2 regions of the Virgibacillus xinjiangensis genome follow, and region 2 is predicted to be linked to the other one. Evidence: a T-box and tRNA genes for the amino acid it is inferred to sense, from the RefSeq annotation. Region 2 holds a T-box; the other holds one or more tRNA genes.
The links. A T-box is a leader RNA that pairs with one kind of tRNA and senses whether it is charged. The one in region 2 lies ahead of glyQ (glycine--tRNA ligase subunit alpha), so its partner is inferred to be a tRNA-Gly.
Positions count from the first base shown of each region.

Region 1: it has a tRNA-Gly gene. The T-box ahead of glyQ (glycine--tRNA ligase subunit alpha) is inferred to sense a tRNA for this amino acid. The anticodon was not compared.

Region 1 is NZ_JBHRSA010000003.1:135,310-142,178, reverse strand. It holds gene queG (tRNA epoxyqueuosine(34) reductase QueG) at 1-874, opposite strand, end outside; gene ACFOGI_RS00815 (ABC-ATPase domain-containing protein) at 900-2,603, opposite strand; tRNA gene ACFOGI_RS00810 (tRNA-Gly) at 2,756-2,829, opposite strand; gene dat (D-amino-acid transaminase) at 3,094-3,987, shown strand; gene ACFOGI_RS00800 (S9 family peptidase) at 4,344-6,347, shown strand; gene carB (carbamoyl-phosphate synthase (glutamine-hydrolyzing) large subunit) at 6,414-6,869, opposite strand, start outside.
Region 2 is NZ_JBHRSA010000004.1:253,732-260,600, reverse strand. It holds gene ybeY (rRNA maturation RNase YbeY) at 1-193, shown strand, start outside; gene ACFOGI_RS02365 (diacylglycerol kinase family protein) at 171-548, shown strand; gene era (GTPase Era) at 715-1,617, shown strand; gene ACFOGI_RS02355 (YqzL family protein) at 1,711-1,854, shown strand; gene recO (DNA repair protein RecO) at 1,921-2,664, shown strand; T-box leader at 2,723-2,896, shown strand; gene glyQ (glycine--tRNA ligase subunit alpha) at 2,960-3,844, shown strand; gene glyS (glycine--tRNA ligase subunit beta) at 3,845-5,929, shown strand; gene ACFOGI_RS02335 (helix-turn-helix transcriptional regulator) at 6,015-6,644, shown strand; gene ACFOGI_RS02330 (pyruvate, water dikinase regulatory protein) at 6,658-6,869, shown strand, end outside.

The DNA.
Region 1 (6,869 bases), on a different contig from region 2:
CGGATATATGCCCGAAGGTGTCCTTGAATTCCCGGTTGGAAATCCGGAGCATCGGCTTCAGCTTGGGTTTGGCCACATCATGTTCCGGTTCGAATTCCTCATGAAGATGGAAATCAACCTGCTTATTTTTCGGGCATACCATCTGACAGGTGTCACAACCATATACCCTGTTGCCGATTTTCGTACGGAATTCATCCGGAAGAAAATCCTTCGTCTGGGTCAGGAAGGCGATACATCGCTGTGCATTAAGCTGTCCGCCTTCCACCAAGGCACCTGTTGGACAAGCATCCATACACTTGGTGCACTCCCCGCAACTGTCTTCTACCGGATCATCGGGAACGAAAGGGATATTGGTGATCAATTCCCCAAGGTAGACAAAGGATCCGAATTCTGGGGTGATGATGGATGTATTCTTGCCGCTGAATCCGATTCCGGCACGCTCTGCCACTGCACGGTCCGACAATTCGCCAGTATCTACCATCACTTTATTGGAGGTTTCCGGAACTTTTTCTTTAATGAATGCTGACAGCTTCTCCAATCGGTCACGGAGGACGTCATGGTAATCCGTCCCCCAGGAGGCTCTGGCAAACAGACCTCTCCGCTCCTCTTTCGTACTCTTCGGTGCTCCCTTCATCCTCGACGGATAGGCAAGAGCGATGGAGATGATGGACTGTGCTTCAGGGAGCAGGCGTTCCGGTTCGGTCCTTTCTTCCACGGAACCTTTTTCAAAGCCGGATTGATACCCAAGTTCCTGCTGGCGTCTCAATCGCTCCCTCAATTCCCCGAATACATCTGCAGAAGCAAAGCCGATCTTGTCGATACCTATTTTCTTGCTGTATTCAATGATCTCCTGTTTCAGTTGTTCGGTACGCATCGGCCCCGCTCCTTTCCCAATTTTATTATTTATGCTCGACCTTTGCTGTCCGCATACGGTTGAGCACTGCTGCTATTTCATACCTTCTCGGTCGGGCAATATCACCTGGATGCTGTTGCCGGAAGGTAGTGAAAGAGGCCAGACCATCACGGTCCATCTGTCTCTCGATTCCGTCCAACAGTTCATGCAGGGACTTCCCGCCGAGTCCATCCGTCCGGTCCAAATACTGAATGATTTCTGCAATCATGCGGGTTTGGGACGGATCGACAAGCTGCTCTGTATTCTCGAAGGAAATATCCGTTTTTCCCATCAGGATTTTATACAGGCCTTTCGCCTGGGTCTTTTCCCGTTTGCCTTTCTTCGTCTGGAGGGAGCCCCGTTGGAAATAGCGGGCAGAAATAGTGCCGAATCCTTCTTCGACAGCTGCATCCCTCTCAAGCGGATATTCCTCCATGATGGCATTCGCTTGCTCTGTCACATTGTAGGGAACATATTCATCCAGCATGATGACGGTATCTGCTGTATCGAAATAATCACCAGAACCACCCATTACCATGATCGTCGACACATCCAGTTCATCACGCAACTGCCTGATTTTGTCGATGAACGGGGTGATCGGCTCCTTATTTCTGCTGACCAATTGCTGCATCCGGTGGTCGCGGATCATGAAGTTGGTCGCACTCGTGTCCTCATCCACCATCAAAGTAGTCGCACCAGCTTCCAGCGCCTCCATTACATTGGCAGCCTGTGATGTGCTTCCGCTTGCATTTTCCGTAGAGAAAAACCCAGTGTCCTGGCGATGCGGAAGGTTATTGATGAACGGAGAAATATTCACTCCGGTGACCTGCCGGCCGTCTTCTGCCCGGATTTTTACCGCATCCGGGTCAGTCAGTACGAATTCCCTGCCATCACCGGCCGTATGGGAATAGACGCCTCGTTCAATAGCTTCCAGCATTGTACTTTTCCCATGATAGCCGCCGCCGACAATCAAGGTGATGCCTTTCTTGATGGCCATTCCTTTTACAGGCTCTTTCCGGTGTGGGATGTCGATTTCTACCTCATCCTCTGCCGGGCTTTGGAATGCTACTGCCTTTTTCAGCGGACGATTGCTAATTCCGCTTTCCCGCGGCAAGATGGATCCATTGGCCAGGAAAGCAACCCAGCCTTCCTGCTTCATTTTCTCTCGAATGGCATCCTGCTGATCCGCAAGCTCCACAGCCTGCTGAATATCATCATCGGAAATGCTCATGACAGAATCCTTGATAATCGCCGGCAGGGCCTTAGCGAACAGCTTTTCTGCCTCACTTCCATTGATTTTGCGTCCATTCGCAGGCAGTCCGACAGAGATGCAGACCGTGATGGACGTGTCGCTGATCTGTACAGCGCTCCGTTCAAGCATTTCTTGGCCTGGAGCGTCAAATAGGATCATACCGCTTTTTCCCGAGCCTTTGATGAAGAAGCCGCCTTTGGCGACCGCTCTATTCACACTGCGGGCGACTGCATCTTCAGCTGCTGTCTTCCTGGAATAGGTCCGGAGCCATTCCTTTTTCACCGGACGCTTGGCAGCCGGGATTTCCAGCCGCAATTTGGATGGAGTCGCGAACGGGTCCCCTTGTACATAATCTATATACAAACGGAAATCTCCAAAACTGTAATTTCCTTGGATGCTCTTATAAGCTTTGTATCCTTTATGATCAATCTGTTTTAATTGCTGCAATAAATTCTTCATTCATATCCCTCAATCATATCGTTGTTTCTTACAGAATACTATGCGGCAAATGGGGAATTCAAGTGGTGTAGACAAGAGTGGAAGAACTTTAGGTAAATTAAAAACGCAACGCCCCGTAGCTTACTACAGAACACTGCGTTATGACATATGTATGGAGCGGGTGAAGGGAATCGAACCCTCGTCATCAGCTTGGAAGGCTGAGGTTTTACCATTAAACTACACCCGCATTTTGTAAGATGATTTACTTTTTATCAATTCCACCTAAGATGGATGATATGTATTACGTCGACTGCCTTGTTTGCGACGACAAATATTATTATAACGTGGTAGTCATAAAAACACAAGGGATATTTCGACTTTTTTTACCAAAAAATTACCTTTTCTTTAACTGGTTGCAATTTCAGAAATATTTCAGTTTTGTAGTAAAGTCCGTTTACATTGCTGGAGATACGTTATAGAATATTGATATGTTTAAGGAGGAATTTGAATCATGGCTGTTTATCCAATCATTTTATCACAGACAAGTTACACCCACCGCGATGACCTGACATACCCTTATCAGGAACGTGCCCTCCAATTTGGAGACGGTATCTACGAAGTGATCCGTATCTATAATGGAAGGTATTATCTGCTGGAAGAGCATGTGGATCGTCTCTTCCGCTCGGCAGAAGCCGTAAAAATCGAACTGCCGTTCACCAAGCAGGAAGTGACCGACCTCCTGTTGGAACTATTAGAAAAGAATGAGATGAAAGAAGATGGCAAGATGTATATGCAGGTCTCTCGCGGCTCTGCACCACGGGATCATGTTTTCCCTGCAGATGTACCGGCAAACATCTATGCCTATGTACAGCAGTTGCCACGTGCGGAAGAAAAGCTGAAAAATGGTGTACCAGTGATCACCCAACGTGATATCCGCTGGGAGAACTGTTATATCAAGAGCTTGAACCTGCTCCCGAATGTCCTGGCAAAACAGGAAGCTAAGGAACAGGGATGTGATGAAGCCATCCTTCACAGAGACGGCCGTGTCACTGAATGCAGCTCATCCAATGTATACTTGGTCAAAAACGGCGAAATCCGTACCCATCCGGCAACAAACAACATACTCCATGGTTGTGTCCGGATGAAAGTGAAGAGCCTTGCAGAAGAGCAGGAAATCCCTTTTATCGAGGAAGCCTTCCATGTGGAAGACATAGAGGATGCCGATGAATTGTTTTTGACAAGCAGTACATCGGAAGTCATGCCGATCACCAAAGTCGATGGAAAAGATATCGCAAACGGTGCACCCGGCCGGATTACCAGGTTGTTGCAGCAAGCCTATGACCAAGATGCCGGAATTGCTTCTACCGAGATTAAAGAACCGGTATCTTCCGCCGACAGTAAATAACGAGATCATTATGCCGAACAAATGAACTAGCATACCGCCCCATACTGGGTAGGTATGCTAGTTTTTTATCTCCATCGTCTATGCACACTCCCACGAATCGTCTGCCATAACGAAGAGAAACAAAGAATCAGACCTACTAGCGGAGGAAATCCACGGAGACTCCAATGAAATAACGAGCCTTAGAGATCCCCAAGGAGGCACCACGAGGTAGCTCGTAGGGAGTCCGCGGAAAGCGCAGGGTATTTCCGCAGATCATAGCCACTCCATCCTTGCAATCTTCAAATAATTTAATTGATTCGTCAATCGAAGCAGTTTAAACTGTACATACAATCACTTACCAATTGGAGGATCATTCCATGCCAGAAAACAAACGTGCCATCCAAACAGAAGATTTCACCCGCCTGGAAGTATTCAGTGACCCACAGTTCACACCAGACGGCAAAGCATATACCTACACTTCCACCACAGTGAACGATGACCAAGAATACATCTCCCATATCCATTACCATCAACTCGGAGATGCCGCCCCTGTTCAGTGGACGTTCGGTGATAACAAAAACAGCCACCTGCGCTTCTCCCCCGACGGATTAAAAGCCGCCTTCCAATCGAAGCGTTCGGGGCTGCCGCAGATATGGATCCTCTCCACAAAGGGCGGTGAAGCAAGACAGCTGACCACCTTCAAACACGGAGCCATGAATCCGGAGTGGGCAGAAAACGGCCGGTCCATTATTTTCAGCGCCCCATTGGACCCAGATGATGATGTCTCCAGTCAAAAAGAACAGACGAAAGAAGAACGACAGAAAGAAGCAAAGAAAAAGCAGAACCAGCCGCTTGTCGTCAGTCGGCTGAAATATAAGTCGGATGCCAAAGGGTTCCATGACAACAAACGAACCCAGCTGGTCCAGCTTCATCTGGATACAAACACCTTCACCCAGTTGACAAACGAGGACGCAGATCATGGCCTGCAAGGCATCTCACCCGATGGTCAGCAATTATTGCTTGCAGCCAACCTCGGAAAGGATCCGGATTACGAGCTGAGCAATGATCTATTCATTCTGAATCTAGCATCCAAAGAGATTACAAAACTTACAAACAGCAAAGGGAGCTATCATAGCGCCTCCTTCTCCCCCGATGGAAAGAAAGTGGCCTACTTGGGGCATGGTTTCGAGTTTGATGGAGCAACATTGAATGAACTGTTTGTCCATGACCTGGAAACAGGGGAACGCATTTGTCTTAGCAATGAATGGGATATGCAGCTGGGCGATGTACTGATCGGTGATACAAGACTCGGAGAATCCAATGCATCACCTGTCTGGAGCAAGGACGCCAGTTCCCTATACTTCCTTGCCACCGACCATGGAGCAACCGGACTGTATCAGGCAACATTGGAAAAAGATCTGAACCTTCTCTATCAGGAAGATAACCATGTCTTCGGGTTTTCCTATCACGGCAAGACAGGTGCATTCATTCTGGGGATCAGCACACCGACAGACCCTTGCAATTTCTATAAGCTTTCGGAGAACCAGAAGCTGAAACGGCTGACCAATGCCAATGCTGCATTCCTTGATGAGGTATCACTCCGTGAACCGGAAACACTCTCGATCACAGCCAGGGATGGATGGGAGCTTCAAGGCTGGCTCCTCCGCCCATATGGTTTCGAGGAAGGCAAGAAGTATCCGTTCGTTCTGGAAATACACGGAGGACCACACGCCATGTATGGACAGGCATTTTTCCATGAACTGCAACTGTTGGCCGCCAAAGGCTATGTCGTCCTTTATATCAATCCCCGAGGGAGCCACGGTTATGGCCAAGAATTCGTCGATGCCGTCCGGTCCGATTATGGAGGGAAGGATTATGAGGATCTCATGGATGCGGTGGATGTGGCCCTGGAACAATTCAGCTTCATCGACAGAAACCGTCTCGGCGTCACCGGTGGCAGCTATGGAGGCTTCATGACCAATTGGATCGTCAGCCATACCAACCGTTTCCAAGCTGCCGTCACCCAACGTTCCATATCCAATTGGCTCAGTTTTTACGGTGTCAGTGATATTGGCTACTTCTTCACAAAATGGGAGCTTGGCCATCATCTGCTGGAAGACCCTGAAAAATTATGGGATTTTTCTCCGCTGAAATATGCTGCCAATGTCGAAACCCCGTTGCTCATCCTACATGGGGAGGAAGATTACCGCTGTCCGATCGAGCAAGGAGAGCAACTGTTTGTGACATTAAAGCATCAACGGAAAGAAGTAGAATTCGTCCGCTTCCCGAATGCCAGCCATGAGCTGAGCAGAAGCGGCAGACCTGATCTCCGCATCGAACGGCTCAATCATATCTGCCGCTGGTTTGAAGAATATCTGTAAATGCATAGCAACATATAAAAGATCCGCATGGAGTAATTTCCATGCGGATCTTTTTCAAACGATAGATTAAACGGTTTGGCCTGCTTTCAGCATACTGGTATATTCATGCAGAGAATGTGCCGAGAGTGATGGCTCTTTCTCTAGGAGTAAACTTGCAGCTGCACGGAAGGTATCCAAACTGGTAAAGTATGGAACCTGATGGCTTACCGCCAGTTCCCGGACAAGGAAGCCTGCTTTTCCTTTTTCCCTGCCGACGCTTGGTATATTCAACACGAGGTCCGGAACAGCTTCTTGCCAGTCCTCCACGATCTCCTGTTGATTATCCAGCTTATTGGCGATATGGATGCCTTTTCCCTCCAGGAAGGAGGCAGTTCCGGCTGTTGCGGTAATCTCCACTCCTGTTTTTACGAAGTCAGCCAGCAGCTCGGCACTTTCTTCTTTCATCCGGTCAGAGATGGACACAAACAACCGTGTATTTTTCCCAGGCTCCCTTTCCGGCATGACCTCGCCGAATGCCGCATC
Region 2 (6,869 bases):
TATTGTCATCTCTATTGACAAAGCAAAAGAACAGGCAGAAGAGTATGGTCATTCCATTGAAAGAGAATTGGGATTTTTGGCTGTCCATGGTTTGTTGCATCTTCTGGGTTATGATCATATGGAGAAAGAAGACGAAAAAAAGATGTTCTCCAGACAGGAAGATATTCTGGGTGAGTTCGGTGTGGAACGCTAATAAAAAGGGAATCGGCTTTTCTCATGCATGGGCAGGGATTCGGCACACGGTGAAAACGGAAATGAATTTCCGGTTTCACTTAGTTGCAACGGCATCTGTCATAGCTGCCGGCTTTTTCCTTCAAATCTCCCGGCTGGAATGGGCAGTGATTGTATTAGCGGTTGGTTTTGTGCTGGCCGCTGAAGTAGCCAATACTGCCGTGGAAAAACTGGTGGATTATCTAAAACCTGATATACACCCATCAGCCAAAGCTATCAAGGATATGGCCGCCGGCATGGTTTTGCTCTCGGCCATCAGCGCATTGGTCATCGGCTTGCTGATCTTCCTTCCCAAGCTTTATGTACTGTTCCGATGAGCCCTGTTGACATGTTGACAGGGTTTTATTCATATGTCCATAAGCATAAGATGTTGTGATTTCTACCTGAAATAGAGCATTTTTTTAAAGGTTTTGTCGTATTTGTGAAATAAGGAATTATTTGTAGTAAGATTGAGATAAAAGAGGACGTCATGGAGGAAATAATATGGAAACCAACTTCAAATCAGGATTCATTTCAATTATCGGCAGACCGAATGTCGGAAAGTCCACCTTCATGAACAAGGTGATCGGACAAAAAATAGCCATTATGAGTGATAAACCACAGACAACGAGAAATAAGATACAAGGCGTCCTGACTGAAAAAGACGCCCAAATGGTTTTTATCGATACGCCGGGCATCCATAAACCAAAACATCGGCTCGGGGATTTCATGGTGAAAGTGGCAGAAGATACGTTGAATGAAGTGGATGCAATTCTGTTTATGATCAATGCACAAGAGGGTTACGGTCGTGGAGATCAGTACATCATCGACCGCCTCCAACAGGTCAACCGTCCTGTTTTCCTTGTGATTAATAAGATTGATCTCATTCATCCAGATGATTTATTTGCCATGATTGCTGAGTATAAAGAAAGATATGACTTTAAGGAAATCATCCCAATCTCCGCACTCGAAGGAAATAATGTTGATCGCCTGCTTGAAGTGGTCAAGGGTTATTTACCAGAAGGGCCACAATATTATCCAGAAGATCAGGTTACAGACCATCCTGAGAGATTTGTCATTTCCGAGCTTATCAGAGAAAAAGTCCTTCATTTGACAAAAGAAGAAATACCTCATTCGATAGCGGTAGTTATCGAAAACATCGAGGAGAGAGAGTCTGAGAAAGTGCTGATTCAGGCAACAGTGGTAACTGAAAGAAAATCACAGAAAGGCATCCTGATAGGAAAGCAGGGTAGTATGCTGAAGAAAATCGGCCAGGATGCAAGAAAAGATATTGAGGCATTGCTCGGATCCAAAGTCTACTTAGAGCTATGGGTAAAGGTGAAGAAAGATTGGAGGAACAGGCAAAACCAGCTGCATGAGTATGGTTTTAGAAGTGATGAATATTAACCCTGGTAAATTTTAATATTCATTGTTTCAAGCTCTGGGGGAAATCTATAGGTGCGTAACATTTTCAAACAAAATTGAAAGGTGGGGTTTCTTGTGATTGATACATGGAAATTTTTCAGTCAAACGGGAAACATTGAAACCTATTTGCTGATGAAGGAACTGGAGAACACCTCTTCATCCGATGATTGGCAGCAAAGTGAAAATGAAGAAGCGACCACAGAGGAAACAAACGTATAACCATGCGCTGGCCTCTTTCGGGGAAGGTTCAGCCAACCGAAATGGCTGGAAAGGAAGGGAACCATAGTGCTTGAAAAAATCGACGGGATCATCATTAAAACTGCAGATTATGGGGAGACACATAAAATAGTCACCATAATGAGTAAGAAACTAGGCAAGTTCTCGGCCATTGCGAAGGGGGCAAAAAAGCCCAAAAGCAGAATGGCGGCAGTGACACAGCCATTCATCCTTGGTCAATTTTTCGTGTACCTCAGCAAGGGGCTGAGCACTCTTCAACAGGGGGAAGTCATTCATTCTTTCCGTCCCATCCGAGAAGATATTATAAAAACTGCGTATGCAGCATATATTTCAGAAATGACGGAGAAGCTGGTTGATTCGCAAACACCGGATCCATCTTTGTTCGATCAACTCCATCAAACTTTGGAATGGATTGAGCAACAAGAGGATGCAGAAGTTCCCGTCATGATGTATGAATTAAAACTTTTTGCAAGAGGGGGATTCGCCCCGTCCGTCGACAGATGTGCGCTGTGCGGAGGGAACGAGCCTCCTTTTTCCTTTTCTGTTGCAGAGGGGGGGCTTCTATGCAGGAAGTGCAGAAGTCTGGATCCAGAAGCGATTTCATTAACAGACCCGGCTGCCAAACTGCTTTACATCTTTGCACATGTTGGCCTGGAACGTGTTGGCAGGATTTCAGTCAAACCAGAGAATAAACGGCTGATCCGACAACTTCTGGATGTCTATTATGAACAGTATGGCGGGTATTATCTGAAAACGAAAAAGTTCCTTGCACAACTGGACAAGTTGAAATAGTATACTGTTGACATCTTTTCAGCAGATAGAGTAAGATAATGTACATATGAGAAATGAAAGTGTTGCTATGAAAGAGATTAGTACCTGTTGTAACCCATTCAGAGCGAGTCCGGGATAGTGTAAGCCGGGTGGTGGGACGGCTGGGAAGGCACTCTTGAGCAATTTAGATGAAAGTGGTTCTTCCACGGGAAGGGCAAATAGGGTGGAACCGCGGGTAGAACCCGTCCCTATGTCTGTAAAGATACAGACATAGGGACGGGTTTTATTATTACCAAAATAATGGAGGTTGGAACATATGAACATTCAGAACATGATCTTAACATTGCAGAATCATTGGTCGGAACAAAATTGCATTCTTATGCAAGCCTATGATGTAGAAAAAGGGGCAGGCACCATGTCTCCGATGACTCTTTTGAGGAGCCTTGGTCCTGAACCATGGAATGTAGCATATGTGGAACCGTCCCGTAGGCCTGCGGACGGTCGCTATGGGGATAACCCTAACCGACTTTATCAGCATCACCAGTTCCAGGTGATCATGAAGCCATCTCCCGAGAATATCCAGGAACTCTATTTGAAATCCTTGGAAAAGCTGGGAATTGACCCATTGAAGCATGATATTCGGTTTGTGGAGGATAATTGGGAAAATCCTACCCTGGGAGCTGCTGGACTTGGATGGGAAGTATGGCTTGATGGAATGGAAATAACTCAATTCACCTATTTTCAACAGATCGGCGGTTTGGAAGCGGACCCTGTTTCTGTTGAAATCACATATGGGATCGAACGTCTTGCTTCTTATATTCAAGACGAAGAAAATGTCTTTGATCTTGAATGGACAGACGGTGTCACTGTCAGCGATATTTTCTATCAGCCGGAATATGAGCATTCCAAGTATACGTTTGAAGAATCTGATACAGACATGCTATTCCAGCTCTTTTCCATGTATGAAAACGAGGCACGGAGAACCATGGAAAAAGGTCTTGTTTTCCCCGGGTATGATTACGTATTAAAATGCTCCCATACCTTTAATCTACTGGATGCAAAAGGTGTTATATCGGTGACAGAACGTACCGGCTATATATCCAGAATTCGAAACCTGGCCAGAAATATTGCCAAAGCATATGTTGCTGAAAGAGAAAGACTAGGGTTTCCTATGCTGAAAGATAAAAAGGAGGAGATGTAGATGGGAAAAGATGTCTTATTGGAAATCGGTCTGGAGGAACTGCCGGCTCGGTTTGTAGATGACGCGGAAGAGCAGCTAGCCGTAAAAACAGAAAAATGGCTGGACGAATTGCGAATCGAGCATGGTTCGGTCACCTCTTTTTCTACTCCAAGGCGTCTGGCAGTTTTAGTAAAGGACGTGGCTGAAGAGCAAACATCCATAAGGGAAGAAGCAAGAGGCCCAGCCAAAAAAATTGCCATAGATGAAGATGGCAATTGGACAAAGGCAGCTATAGGGTTTACGAAAGGTCAAGGGAAGACAGTAGAGGATATATATACGAAGGAAATTAAAGGGACAACCTATATATTCGTGGAAAAACATATTGAAGGTTCCGAAACAAGGGAGCTTCTACCGGAATTGCGAGACATTATCACTTCTATACAGTTTGGCAAAAATATGCGTTGGGCAGATGAAACATTAAAATATGCCAGGCCGATCCGGTGGATTGCAGCATTATATGGGCAAGAGGTTATTCCCTTTGCATTGACAGGTGTCCAAACAGGGAACAAGACATTCGGCCATCGATTCCTAGGGCAAGAGATAACGATTGAAAAACCAGACAGCTATGTCGATGCTCTAAGAGAACAGTACGTTATCGTTGATTCTGAAGAAAGAGAGCGCCTGATACGCGATGGGATCAGCGACATAGAAGAACAGAAAAGTTTCCAAATCCCTATAGATGAAGATCTGATGAAAGAAGTTCGGAATCTGGTAGAATACCCGACCGTGTTCACCGGGGCTTTCGAAAGCCAGTTTTTGGAACTGCCACCGGAAGTGTTGATAACTTCCATGAAGGAACACCAGCGCTATTTCCCTGTGAAAACGGAGGAAGGACAGCTACTTCCTTATTTTATCGGAGTCAGGAATGGCGATGACCGCTATTTGGACACCGTTGCCAAAGGGAATGAAAAAGTGCTTCGTGCCAGATTATCCGACGCCCGGTTCTTTTTCGAAGAAGACCAGAAAAATTCCATTAACTTTTATCTTAAGAAGCTTCAACGAGTGGTTTTCCAAGAGAAATTAGGAACCTATCATGACAAAGTCGAGCGGATAACCAAAATCACTAGGAAGCTGACAGAATTACTTGGGTTGGGTAAGGCTGATGCTCAAACCGCTGTAAGGGCGGCTGAAATATGTAAATTTGACCTGATGACGAACATGGTTAATGAATTCACCGAATTACAAGGAACCATAGGAGAAAAGTATGCTCGGAGCAAGGGCGAGGAAGAGGCAGTTGCGCAGGCGGTCGGTGAACACTACATGCCAAAGCAAGCGCACGGTGACCTTCCGACTACGGTTCCTGGTTCAGTGGTCAGTCTTGCAGATAAATTGGATACCATTGTCGGATGTATCTATGTAGGCCTTGTACCGAGCGGGAGTCAAGACCCATATGGGCTGAGGCGCCAGGCAGCAGGAATATTGCGTATTCTGCAACAAAACCAGTGGGATATTTCTGTGGAGAGTTTATTGGGACTGACTCAGGAGCTGTATCAAACACTGGATCTCGACCTGGAAAATGCTGATAATGGGGCAGATGAGCTGCAGGAGTTTTTCAAATTGCGTGCATCCTTCCTGATGAAGGAAATGGGTGTCGAGCAGGACATTGTGCAATCTGTCATTCATAAGGAAATCGGTGTGATTGATTATACCTTTGCGAAGGCTGCAATACTTTCCGAAAAACGCACGGATGAATCATTTAAAGTAGTCCAGGAAGCATTGACACGTGTTTTGAATCTCGCTGGCAAAACAGCAGAGACACATGTGAATCCAGATTACTTTGCTAGCAATTCTGAACATGCATTGTATAAAAAGTTGCAGGAGATCGTTGATCCTTTTTGGAGAGCAAACGAGGGGAAAGATGGGGAAAAAGCAATAGATCTTCTGGCTGAACTGGCAGAACCCATTCACTCCTTCTTTGACCACAATATGGTCATGGCGGAGGATCAACAGGTTAAGAACAACCGTCTAGCTTTAGTAAATTCCATTGCTGTATTGGTGAATGAGTATGCAGATCTTAGGACCATCGAATGGAAACAGAGCTTTTAACAATGATTCCTTTCCTTTTCACTATTATATAAGATATAATAATGGTCAATAAGTATGTCATATTTGATCGTTGGGTGGTGAAAAGGTGGAACTATCGAACAGGCAGGAACAGATAATCGAGATAGTAAAAGAAAATGGACCCATAACTGGTGAAAAGATAGCTGACCAACTCAGTCTAACCAGAGCGACATTGAGACCTGACCTGGCTATTCTTACGATGGCCGGTTTCCTTGATGCCAGGCCCCGCGTGGGTTACTTCTATACGGGGAAAACAGGATCCGAACTGCTGACGGAAAAGATAAAGAAATATAAGGTTCATGAGTTTCAGCATGTACCAGTCGTAGTTAAGGAAGATGTATCGGTCTATGATGCAATTTCCACCATGTTCCTGGAAGACGTGGGCACTATTTTTGTCGTGGATGAGCATTCCTGTATTACGGGTGTTCTGTCGCGAAAAGATTTATTAAGGGCGAGTATAGGGCAACAAGATTTAAGTGCGATTCCTGTCCATATCATTATGACCAGGATGCCGAATATAACTGTATGCAGGAAAGGAGACCTTCTGATTGATGTCGCCAATCAGCTGATAAATAAGCAGATTGATGGTATACCAGTGGTTAAAGATACAGAAAATGGCATGGAGGTTGTAGGGCGTATTACAAAGACGACAATCACAAAAGTTTTTGTCGAGTTGGTGATGGATGATCAGGTTTAAAGGGGGAGATGATATGGTGACAGAAAAACCGGTAGTTTATGTACTTTCAGACTCGGTTGGAGAAACGGCAGAGCTGGTGATAAAAGCTGGTTTAAGCCAATTTAACAGTGGTGACTTCAAAATCAACCGTATTCCTTATGTCGAGGATAAAGGGACAATAGATGAGGCCGTTCAATTGGCAGCGGAGCAAAATGGTGTGATAGGGTTCACACTTGTAGACCCCGA